One region of the Ralstonia sp. PBBBR1 genome, then DNA from elsewhere that is predicted to be linked to it. Evidence: riboswitches for the same ligand, from Rfam matches in the RefSeq annotation. Region 1 holds a riboswitch; the other holds the start of a gene.

Region 1 (6,098 bases):
GCACGGCCATGTAACCGGCGTGCGGGCCGCCGAAACCGAACGGCACGCCAAAACGCTGCGTATTGCCGATCACGACGTCGGCACCCCATTCGCCCGGCGCGGCCAGCAGCGTGAGCGCCAGCAGGTCGGCGGCGGCTACGACCAGACCGCCGGCGGCGTGCACGGCATCGGTCAGGGCCTGGTACGTCGCCAGATCGCCCAGCAGCGCACCGTTGGCGCCCGGGTATTGCAGCAGCACGCCAAACGCATCGTGCTTGGCAGCGTCGGCCGCTGGGCCGGTCACCACTTGCACGCCGATCGGCTCGGCGCGCGTGCGCACGACTTCCAGCGTTTGCGGCAGCACGTCGTCCGCCACGAAGAACACGGTCGACTTCGACTTGCCAATGCGCTGCAGCAGCGTCATGGCTTCAGCTGCGGCGGTCGCTTCGTCCAGCATCGACGCATTGGCGATGTCCATGGCCGTCAGGTCGATCACCATCTGCTGGAAGTTCAGCATCGCTTCCAGGCGGCCCTGCGAGATTTCCGGCTGATACGGCGTGTACGCCGTGTACCAGGCAGGGTTCTCGAGGATGTTGCGCAGGATGACGCCTGGCGTATGCGTGCCGTAATAGCCCTGGCCGATCAGGCTCTTGACCACGCGGTTCTGCCCGGCGATGCCGCGCAGCTTGGCAAGCGCCGCTTCTTCGGTCAGCGGCTGCGTGAATTCGCCCAGCGGCATGCCGTCCTGGCGGCGGATGGCCGGCGGAATCACGGCGTCGATCAGCGCGGCGCGGCTGGTGTAGCCCAGCGTGCCGAGCATGGCGGTCTGCTCGTCGGCAGACGGGCCGATGTGGCGGTGCGCGAAGGCGTCGCGCGCCTCCAGGTCAGCCAACGTCGGGCGTTCGGCGGCAAGCGCCGAGGAAGCGGGGTGCGGAGCGTTCATGGCAAGGGCTCGAAATTCAGGCGATGCAAGCAATGGCCGATGCGCGGCGCAGGTCAGGGCGCGCGCACCGGCCGGAGGACCGGCTTAGCCGATCTTGGCTTCGTAATCAGCAGCCGACATCAGGGCGTTCACGTCGTCGGCGTTGGCCGGCTTGATCTTGAACAGCCAAGCGTCGTAGGCGCCTGCGTTCACGGATTCCGGCGCGCCCGCGGCATCTGCGTTGTTGGCGACGATCTCGCCGGCCACCGGGGCGAAGATGTCGGAAGCGGCCTTGACCGACTCCACCACGGCAATCGCTTCGTCCTTGGCGACGGCGCGGCCGGCTTCCGGCAGCTCCAGGAAGACGATGTCGCCGAGCTGTTCCTGCGCGAAGTCGGTAATGCCGATGGTCAGCGTGCCGTCGGCTTCAACGCGGATCCACTCGTCGTGTTCGGTGTACTTCAGATCGGCGGGGACGTTGCTCATGAAAGGTTTCTCCGGAAGATGGGTATGGGGGAATGCAGATTCGGTGTTCAGCTGACCAGCGCCTTGCCATTGCGCACGAACGGCAGTTTAACCACAGTCGCGGTCAACTTGCGGTCGCGAATTTCGACCTGCACGTCGGTGCCGACGGGCACCTCCTTGGGCAGGCGCGCCAGTGCGATGGAGAGCGACAGGCTCGGGCTGAACGTGCCGCTGGTGATCTCGCCGTCACCGGCGGCGGTGATGACTTTCTGGTGGGCGCGCAGCACGCCGCCCTTGTCGCGCAGGATCAGGCCGACGAACTGTTCGCGTTGTCCACCGGCTTGCAGCGCGGCCTTGCCGGTGAAGTCGCGTTCGCTTTGCAGGTCGACCGTCCAGGCGAGGCCGGCGTCGAGCGGCGAGACGTGCTCGTCCATGTCCTGGCCGTAGAGGTTCATGCCGGCTTCCAGGCGCAGCGTGTCGCGCGCGCCCAGGCCTGCCGGGCGCACGCCGGCCTGCAGCAGGCGCTCCCACACGCCCGCAATCTGCGCGGCCGGCACCACCAGTTCGAAACCGTCTTCACCGGTGTAGCCGGTTCGGGCCACCATGATCTCGCCCACGTTTTCCACGGTGACGAAGCCCGCGTTGAACGGCTTGAGCGCGTCGCCCACGGCCTGCGAGCCGGGCAGCGCGGCGTAGGTCTTGGCACGCGCGTTCGGGCCTTGCACCGCCAGGATGCCCAGTGGCTCGGCGCCCGCGTTGTTGTCGGAGCGGCGCGGCGTGATCGTCACGTCGGTGCCGGCGGCGGCGTTCTGCGCGACGATCCATTCCAGGTCCGTCGGGGCGGTGCCTGCGTTGACCACCAAGCGGAACCAGTCTTCGCGGAAGAAGTAGACGATCAGATCGTCGATCACGCCGCCCTTGGGGTTCAGCATGCAACTGTAGAGCGCCTTGCCGGGCGTCTGGAGCTTGTCGACATTGTTGGCGAGCAGCCCACGCAGGAAGTCGCGCACGCGCGCGCCGGTGAGGTCGACCACGCACATGTGCGAGACGTCGAAGACGCCGGCGTCCTGGCGCACGGCGTGGTGCTCTTCGATTTGGGAGCCGTAGTTGACGGGCATGTCCCAGCCGCCAAAGTCGACCATGCGGGCGCCCAGCGAGCGGTGGATGGCATTGAGCGGCGTGTGTTGGAGCGTCATGGAATCTCTCGGCAGAGGCGCCGCCACTGTGGCCGGGCGCGGCGCGTTATTCGGGACCAGAAAAGCAAAAAGGCCACCCGCGCAGCCTGATGCCTCATGGTGACGCCATGAAGATCAACAAGCTGCGCAGATGGCCCCTCTGTCCTTGGTACCTGAGAGATTGCGAAGCGGGGCGCATAGCGGTGCGCGCCGTTCGTGAGCCCCTTCGGTGGGCGCCCGCAGTGGTCGTGCGGCGCCAGCTCTCCAGAGTGCGGTCGGACGCATGTCCGCCGATCCGCCCGGTCCTGGATGCCTGAGAGTTTTCGGGTGCTACCCCTTCGGCGGCGCCTTGCCGTGTACGGCGGGCACGCTCTCCCGGATGGATGGGCGGAATTTACGGAAGGGGGATGGGATTGTCAATCAGGACAAATCGATGGCGCATTTTGGCAGCCACACAGCCAAAAACGGCCACACCTTCGGGGCGCTGGCGGGGCCGCCAACCCAAAGCGTGTGGCCGGAGTGCGGGTGTTGGTTGGTGTTGCTTCGACTTACTTGCCGATTTGGCGACTGACCTGGTTTTCCTGCTGGTTCAGCGTGCGCTGTTCCTGCTTGGTGATGTGCCCACCGTTTTGCGAGGCCATGTCGCGCTCTTCCTGGCGAATCTGGCGGTCTTCCTTGTGCAGCTGGCGCGCCTGGCCCTTGGTGATTTCGCCTTCCTTCACTTCGTTGTGGATACGCTTGTTCTGGTTGGCGAGGCGGTGGTTGACCTCGGCGCGGCGCGGGTGGTCCTTTTGCCATTGCGTCTGGGCGAAGGCGCCGGTGGTGGCGGACAGGGCGACGGCGGTTACGGCCAGGATCTTGGCGATGCGGTTCATGGTTTCTTCCTCCGGTGGGCGGCTGACCGATTCAGCCGCTGTCCCGTCCATAACGGCACGTTTTGGCTCCGGGCTGACCGCCATCGTGTAACGGGGCGTAAGCGGTGTAACGGCCGGAAGCAAAGCGAGGGGCGCAAACGCGTGCGGTGCGGTATTGGCACCTCCGACAGCGCCCCGGCAAACGGCTTTTCATCGGCTCAATCGATGCAAACGCGCCGTGCTACCATCGCCCTCCGCTGTCGTTCCCGCCTGCTTTTTCTTCCGCCTGTTCCCATGTCTTCCGGTCTCGCCCACGGGCTCAATGCTGCCCAATCCGAAGGTGTGCATTACCTCGACGGCCCATGCCTGGTGCTGGCCGGGGCGGGCTCGGGCAAGACGCGCGTGATCACGCAGAAGATCGCGCACCTGATCCTCGACAAGGGCTTCGAGCCGCGTCACATCGCCGCCGTCACGTTCACCAACAAGGCGGCCAAGGAAATGCAGGAGCGCGTGGCCAAGCTGATGGACGGCAAGACGCGCGAAGACGGCAAGCGCATTCCCATCAAGCAGTTGACGGTCTGTACGTTCCACTCGCTGGGCGTGCAGATCCTGCGGGCCGAAGCCGAGCACGTGGGCCTGAAGCCGCGCTTCTCGATCATGGATTCGGACGACTGCTTCGGGATGATCCAGGAGCAGTTGGCGACCACCGACAAGCAGTTGATCCGCCGCGTGCAGAGCACGATCTCGCTGTGGAAAAACGGTCTCGTCGATCCGGACACCGCGATTGCCGAGGCGCTCGCCAACAACAATGTTGATGATCACCAGGCGGCGCTCGTCTACCGCAACTACGTCGCGACGCTGCATGCGTATCAGGCCGTGGACTTTGATGACCTGATCCGCATTCCCGCCGAGCTGTTCGCGCGCAATGAAGAGGTGCGCCTGAAGTGGCAGAACCGTCTGCGCTACTTCCTCGTCGATGAATACCAGGACACCAACGCTTGCCAGTATCAACTGTTGAAGCTGCTGGCGGGGGGCTCGCACTTGCGTGCGCCGGCCTTCACGGCGGTGGGCGACGACGATCAGGCCATCTATGGCTGGCGCGGCGCCACGCTCGACAACCTCAAGCTGCTGCAGACGGATTTCCCGAACCTGAAGGTCATCAAGCTGGAGCAAAACTACCGCTCCACGGTGCGCATTCTGAATGCCGCCAACGCGGTCATCGCGCAGAACCCGAAGCTGTTCGAGAAGACGTTGTGGAGCGAGCACGGCATGGGCGACGCCATCAACGTGACGAGCGCCAATGACGAGGAGCACGAAGCCGAGAGCGTCGTCTTCAAGCTGTCCGCCCACAAGTTCGAGCGCCGCGCGCAGTTTCGGGATTACGCGATTCTGTATCGCGGCAACTTCCAGGCGCGTCTGTTCGAGCAGATCCTGCGGCGCGAGCGCATTCCGTACGTGCTCTCGGGTGGGCAGAGCTTTTTCGACAAGGCCGAGATCAAGGATCTGTGCGCGTATCTGCGCCTGATTGCCAACGCGGATGATGATCCTGCGTTCATCCGCGCCATCACCACACCCAAGCGCGGTGTGGGGAATGCGACGCTCGAAGTGCTGGGTTCGTTTGCGGGGCAGGCCAAGGTGTCGCTGTTCGAGGCGGCGATGATGGGCGGTATCGAAGCACAGCTTGCGCCGCGCCAGCTTGAGCCGTTGCGCGTGTTCTGCGAGTTCATCGTGCGGCTGTCGGACCGCGCCGCCAAGGAGCCTGCTGCCACGCTGCTCGACGAGATGATGGAAGGCATCCATTACGAGGCCTACCTGTACGACACCTATGACGAGCGCCAGGCCCAGAACAAGTGGACCAACGTGCTGGAGTTTCTCGACTGGCTCAAGCGCAAGGGCACCAAGCCGGAGAAGGAAAGCGAAGAAGACGCCACCGGTTTCGACAATGCCGATGGCCTGATGGACGCCGGCAAGAACCTGCTGGAACTCACGCAGACCATCGCGCTGATCAGCATGCTCGAAGGCCGGGAAGAGGACCCGGATGCGGTGCGCCTGTCCACGCTGCATGCGAGCAAGGGGCTGGAGTATCCGCACGTGTTCCTGGTCGGCGTGGAAGAGGGCATCTTGCCGCACTGCCGCGAAGACGATGAGTTGACCGACGAGAAGATCGAAGAAGAACGGCGGCTGATGTATGTGGGTATCACGCGGGCACAGCGCAGCCTGCATATCAGCTGGTGCAAGAAGCGCAAGCGCGCGCGAGAGACGGTGGTGTGTGAGCCGTCGCGCTATATCGCCGAGATGAAGCTTGGGGAAGATGCCGGCCCGACGCCGGAGGACACCATGCCGGCGATGTCGCCGAAGGATCGGTTGGGAGCGTTGAAGGGGTTGCTGGCGGCTAAGAAACCTGTGGCTTCGTGAGGGGGTTTTGGTTTTTGGTTTTGGTGCATCCCTTGTTTCATCCCCTGCCGGGGCTGACTCACTTTCTTTGTCTTGCCAAAGAAAGTAAGCAAAGAAAGGCGCGCCCGAGATGGCGAAAGATTCCTTCAATTTCCGTAACCGGGCGGAGGCGGGGAAAACTCGCTGCGCTCAGACAGTTCCCCGCCTTTTTTCCGCCCGCTTACGAAAATTGAAGGCGCCATCTAGGGCAGGAAAGTCAAAGGACAAAAGCCACACCCTCGGGGCGCAAGCCCAAACGAAAAGGCCAAC
Region 2 (6,098 bases), on a different contig from region 1:
TGCAGCCCAACCACCCGACGGATGACCCCAAAGGCATTGCTGCATCGATCATCGATGGCCTGCTCTATGGCTGCGGCGACGCGACCATCGGCATCAACCCGGCCGGCGACAATCTCGGCGCCATCGTTTCGCTGCTGCAATTGGTTGACGAACTGCGCAATCGCTACGCCATTCCCACGCAGTCTTGCGTACTGACGCACGTGACGAACACGGTGCGCGCCATTGACCAAGGTGCGCCGGTAGACCTGGTGTTCCAGTCGGTGGCGGGCAGCGAACAGGCCAACGCGCGATTCGGCATCAGCCTCGCCTTGCTGGCCGAGGCCCATGACGCCGCGCAGAGCCTGGCGCGCGGCACGGTCGGCAACAACGTGATGTATTTCGAGACCGGCCAGGGCAGCGCGCTGTCGGCCAACGCACACTACGGTGTGGATCAGCAGACCATGGAAGCGCGCGCGTATGCGGTGGCGCGGGCGTTCTCGCCGCTGCTGGTCAATACGGTGGTCGGCTTTATCGGGCCGGAGTATCTGTACGACGGCAAGCAGATCATCCGCGCTGGATTGGAAGACCACTTCTGCGGCAAGCTGATGGGCCTGCCGATGGGCTGCGACGTCTGCTACACCAACCACGCAGAAGCGGACCAGGACGACATGGACACGCTGCTGACGCTCTTTGGCGTGGCGGGCATCCATTTCATCATCGGCGTGCCGGGCGCTGACGACATCATGCTGAACTACCAGAGCACGTCGTTCCATGACGCGCTCTATCTGCGCGACACGCTCGGCCTGCGGCCCGCACCGGAGTTCGAGGCGTGGCTACAAAGCATGGGCATCGTCGATGCTGCCGGCCGCCTGCAAGACGCCACGGCGCGGCAACCGCTGCTGCAGTTGGCTCACGCACTGTGAATTCCGTGGGGAAGCCAGACATGCCGAAACACACCCTCGTCCAGCTGAATCCGTGGGCGCACCTGCGCGCCTTTACCGACGCCCGTATCGCGCTGGGCCGCGCCGGCAACAGCCAGACGACCGACGCCGTGCTGGCGTTTGGCGTGGCGCATGCCCAGGCGCGCGACGCCGTGCACCTGCCGCTCGATAGCGCAGCGGTGGCGACCGCACTGGGCGAAGCGGGCTTCACGGCGGTGACGGCGCACAGCGCGGCAGCCGATCGCGCGGAATACCTGCGCCGTCCCGACCTTGGCCGCCGCCTTGACGAGGCCAGCCGCGCAAGACTTGGCGCGTTGCGGCCAGCGCAGCCGTTCGACGTTGTCTTCGTGATTGCCGATGGGCTCTCCGCATTGGCGGTGCAAAGCCATGCAGTGCCGCTGCTATGCAGCGTGCGTGAGCGTCTGCCGGCCGGATGGTCGATCGGGCCAGTCGCCATCGCCGAGCAGTCCCGGGTTGCGCTGGGGGATGAGATCGGTGCACTGCTGGGCGCGCGGCAGGTGGTGATGCTGATCGGTGAGCGGCCAGGGTTGAGTTCGCCTGACAGCCTAGGCATTTACCTGACCTACGCGCCGCGCGTTGGCCGCTCCGATGCGGAGCGCAATTGCATCTCCAATGTGCGGCCGGCAGGTCTGACCTATGACCAGGCAGCGACCCGGCTGGTGTTCCTGCTCAACGGCGCGCTGGCGCTGGGCCGCAGTGGCGTCGACCTGAAGGATGACACGCCGTCCGTCTCACCGGGTACAGCCCGACTTGCCGAACCTCACAACCCGTGACACACTCCCCCCCGCTGCCCACACCGGCAGCACGCAGGCGCGGCTGACGCACCAACGACAGCTGCAACACGCCGCAGGAGAGACCGGGCTCAACGCACGCACGTGCAACGCCCGGCGCCGATGGAGCAACCACCCCGGAAACTCTCAGGCAAAAGGACTGTGGCGTCGACTGCGAATCTGGAGAGAGGCGTGCACGCGCGCGCCCACCGAAGGGGAAGGCGCCAGCGCTGCTGACGCCCAAGCTCTCAGGTCCCGAGACAGATGGGGTGAGCCGACCGGATCGTCCGGTCATGACATCACTCCATAGGGACCGCCATGACGCACATCGTCATCGTCGGCGCCGGCATATCCGGCGTCACCACTGCTTACACGCTCTCGCAACTCGGTTATCAGGTCACGGTACTCGACCGCCACCTGTATCCGGCCATGGAAACATCGTTCGCCAACGGCGGGCAGCTTTCCGCCAGCAACGCTGAAGTCTGGAACAGCACTGGCACGCTGCTCAAGGGCATCAAATGGATGCTGCGCAACGATGCCCCGCTGCTGCTCAATCCCAAGCCCTCGTGGCACAAATACTCGTGGATCGGCGAGTTCGTGGCCAGCATCGCGCACTACCGCCGCAACACCATCGAAACCACACGCATGGCCATCGAGGCACGCAAGCATCTGTTTGCGATGGCGGAACGCGAGCAGATCGATTTCGACCTGCAGAAGCGCGGCATTCTGCACGTCTATCACGACAAGGCCAGCTTTGCGGCAGCAGGCAAGGCCAACGCCCTGCTCGTCGCCGGCGGCCTTGAGCGCCACGCCGTGAGCCCCGAGGAGATTGCCGCCATTGAGCCGACGCTACGCGGCAACTACTACGGCGGCTACTTCACCGAATCCGACGCCACCGGTGACATCCACAAGTTCACGCGGGGCCTCGCGCAGGCCTGCGAAAGGCGCGGCGTGCGCTTCATGCAAGGCGTGGATGTGCGCGATGTGCAAACCACTGAAGGCGGCGTCCGCCTCCTGCTGCAGACCACGCTGGATGACCGCCTTTCCACCAGTGCGGCGAATGTCGTTCAGGACCTTGCCGCCGATGCGATGGTCGTCTGCGCGGGCGTGGGCAGCCGGCATATCGCGCAACTGGTGGGCGATCGCATCAACGTGTATCCGGTCAAGGGTTATTCGATCACGGTGCACCTGGACGATGAAGCCAGCGTGCAAGGCGCGCCGTGGGTCAGCCTGCTGGATGAGAGCGCGAAGATCGTGACAAGCCGCTTGGGCACTGGCCGGTTCCGAGTGGCCGGCACGGCGGAGTTCAATGGCTACAACCGCGACATCCGCGCCGACCGCATCGAACCCCTGGTGGCCTGGACGCGCCGCAACTTTGCGATTGGCACGTCGCGCGTGGTGCCCTGGGCCGGCTTGCGCCCGATGATGCCGGACATGATGCCGCGCGTCGGCCGTGGCAGGCACGCGCGCGTGTTCTACAACACAGGCCACGGGCACCTCGGCTGGACGCTGTCCGGCGCCACTGCCGCGATGGTGGGCGACGTGATCGCGCGAGATTGCCCGGTGCATTGATCGCAGAAAACGAAAAAGCCCGCCGGGACGCTGGCGGGCTTTTTCATTGCGAGAACGATCCAAGCGATCAGAACTTGTGTCGCACGCCCAGCATCACGCCCAAGCGCGAGTTGTTGCCGTACAGGTTGCCGGAGTTGTTGAACGCGGTGGCGCTGTCCAACGCTACCCAGCTCCCCTGCAGATGCGTGTAGTCCACCTCGGCATACACATCGGTGCGCTTGCTGAAGGCGTAGTCGAGCATGCCGGCGGTGGTCAGGCGCTTGCCGCTGGAATCGAGGTGCTTCATCCAGTCGTACTGCACGGTGCCGATGAAGCTCAGTGCGCCGGAGATCGGCACCTTTGCGCCCACATAGGCGGCCTGGTTCTTGTAGTCGGCCACGTCGAGGCGGCTGTTCGTGTAGCCGAGGTACCACGTGGCAATCGAGGTATCCAGCTTGCCGCCAAAACCCCAGACCGTCTGCTTGCTGGCAAGCGCCGCCGGCACCGCGCCGAAGAACGCCGACGACACATCGCGCGTGACCTGATACACCGCGCCCACTTCAGCCGACCCCATGCTGTAGACGATCGAGCCGGCGCCGGCCGAACTCTTGCTGAAGCTGCCTGCCGCTTCACCAAAGGTCCATGCTCCGGCAAGTTGCAGGCCGCCGAACGACTTGATGTACTTGACCGTGTTGTCGTAGCGCAGGCCGGTGTAGTTGCCGCCCTGATAGCCGACGATGGAGTTGTTGGCGAACGCCATCGCTTCGTACGAAGACAGCACTTCATGCGCCAGCGTGTATTGCCGGCCGAGGTAGAGCTTGCCGTAGTCGCCTTCCAGGCCCACCACCGCGGTGCGTCCGAACAGGCGCCCGCCCTGCTGGCTGCCGCCGGTATCGGGGAAGAAGCCCGATTCCAGGATGAACATGGCCTTGGTGCCGCCACCCAGGTCTTCGGTGCCACGCAGGCCCCAGCGGCTACCGGTCAGCACGCCGTCCATCATCTGCAGATTGCTGTTGCCTGCCGCGTTTTCGTGCGTGCTGTAGCGGATGGTGGTGTCGATCAGCCCGTAGAGCGTGACACCGCCGGTGGTTTGCGCTGCCGCTGGCAGGCTCGTGGCTCCGAGCACCAATGCGGCAATCATTGTCTTGTTCATGGCTCCCTTGTCTCCTCTTTGATGTGATGGGGATGGATGTGCAACGGCTGCCCGCGCAGCCGTGGTGTTGCGTGGATAACGCCCACGGCCGCACGACCGCGAGCGCCAAAGTCTTCGTGACTCAGTGGTCAGCCATATTGGTGGTGGTGCGGCTCAGTTGCGCCTGTACGGCCATGCGCACAGCGGCGTTTGCCGCGCCGTAGCCCAGGTAGCCGTTGCGCTGGACAAGCTCGAAGAAGAAGCGCTCGCGAAAGGGCTCGGTGTAGGTGTGCAGAAAATCGCCGTGCGGGTCGCGGTCGTAGAGCAGACCATCGTCGTGCAGGCGGGTGAGCAGCGCATCGTCCAGCCCCAGGCGGGCGGCAACGTCGTCGTAGTAGTTCTCTGGCACGTGCTGCAGGTGGGCGGCGCCTCGGTCGATGGCCTCAATGGTTTCGAACAGCCGCTCGGTGCGGAAGGCAATGTGATGCACGCCCGAGCCCGCGTAGGCGGCAATGAACCGGCCGGTGGCGGTGCGCCCGCTCTCCGATACGTTGAGCGGAATCCGCACGTTGCGGTCGGGGCTCACCATCGCAAGGCTTTTGACTAGGCCGTACGGGTCGGCAATCTCCTGTTCGGCTTCGGCTTCCATGCCAAAGATGGCCCGGTAGAACAGCACGAAGCTGTCGAGCCGATGTGCGGGTAGCGCCTGCGCGACGTGGTCGATTGATGCCAATCCCGCTGCATTGTCCTGTATGCCAGGATGGAGAACGAAATCGCTTTCGTAGATGCTGCGATCGGCTTGGCGGTCGTCGATCAGATAGAGCAGCGTGCCATCGGGGGCCCGCAGCGCGGGAATGCTGCGTTCGGCAGGCCCCACCGGCCCGCGCCACTCCTGGGCGCACAGCACACGTGCGCGTGCCATGGCGCGCTCGGCGTCGTCCACCTTCAGGCCGATCGCGCAGACAGACGGCCCGTGCAGCTGGAAATGCTCCGACGCCGCGCTGTCCTGCTCCATGTTCAGGATCACGTTGACGCGGCCTTGCCGATACAGGTCAACGGCCTTGGAGCGATGGTGCCCGGCAAAGGCAAAACCCAGCGCACGCAGGCGCGTTTCAAGCTCCCGCCCTGCCGCGGCATCCACGGCAAACTCCAGGAAGTCCACGCCTTCAAATTGAGCTGCGGCCGGCAGTTCTGCGCCGCCCGCTTCGGACTCCAGCCAGAGTAGTGAACGCATGCCATCCAGCGCCGTGAGCCGCGCGGGCGCGGAGCGGAAATCGTCATTGAAGACTTCGAGCGACAAGGGCCCGGTATAGCCCGCAGCAAGCAAGTCGCGCGCAAAGTCCGTCACCGGCAGGTCGCCCTGCCCCGGGAAGTTACGGTGATGCCGGCTCCAGGACAGTACGTCCATCGACAGCCTTGGCGCATCCGCAAACTGCACGAAGAAGAGCTTGTCCGCCGGCACGTTGTGGAGGCCATCCAACGTGTCGCCCAGCGACAGCGTATGGAAACTGTCGAGAATCAGCCCGAGCGCCGGATGGTCAGCCTGCTGCACGATTTGCCACGCTTGCCGCCAGGTTCGCGTGTGCCGCCCCCATGCCAGCGCTTCATAACCCACGCGCAGCCCACGCCCGGCCGCAGCTTCCGCCATCTGGCGCAGATCGTCTGCCGCGCGCGCCGGGTCGTCGATGGCGATGTCCTGCACGT

Evidence for each region. A riboswitch is a leader RNA that binds a small molecule or an ion and turns the genes downstream of it on or off. The one in region 1 is predicted to bind glycine.
Region 2: it holds a riboswitch for glycine, as region 1 does, so the genes downstream of both, CFE42_RS08895 (D-amino acid dehydrogenase) here and gcvT (glycine cleavage system aminomethyltransferase GcvT) in region 1, are expected to answer to the same signal.

What each region holds. Positions count from the first base shown of each region.
Region 1 is NZ_NKIL01000007.1:146,294-152,391, reverse strand. Features, by position in the region: gene gcvP (aminomethyl-transferring glycine dehydrogenase) at 1-922, opposite strand, end outside; gene gcvH (glycine cleavage system protein GcvH) at 1,007-1,387, opposite strand; gene gcvT (glycine cleavage system aminomethyltransferase GcvT) at 1,435-2,562, opposite strand; glycine riboswitch at 2,692-2,819, opposite strand; glycine riboswitch at 2,832-2,929, opposite strand; gene CFE42_RS14145 (hypothetical protein) at 3,090-3,416, opposite strand; gene CFE42_RS14140 (UvrD-helicase domain-containing protein) at 3,690-5,810, shown strand.
Region 2 is NZ_NKIL01000005.1:34,641-40,738, forward strand. Features, by position in the region: gene CFE42_RS08885 (ethanolamine ammonia-lyase subunit EutB) at 1-902, shown strand, start outside; gene eutC (ethanolamine ammonia-lyase subunit EutC) at 923-1,714, shown strand; glycine riboswitch at 1,779-1,884, shown strand; gene CFE42_RS08895 (D-amino acid dehydrogenase) at 2,030-3,283, shown strand; gene CFE42_RS08900 (porin) at 3,351-4,415, opposite strand; gene CFE42_RS08905 (sugar phosphate isomerase/epimerase and 4-hydroxyphenylpyruvate domain-containing protein) at 4,537-6,098, opposite strand, start outside.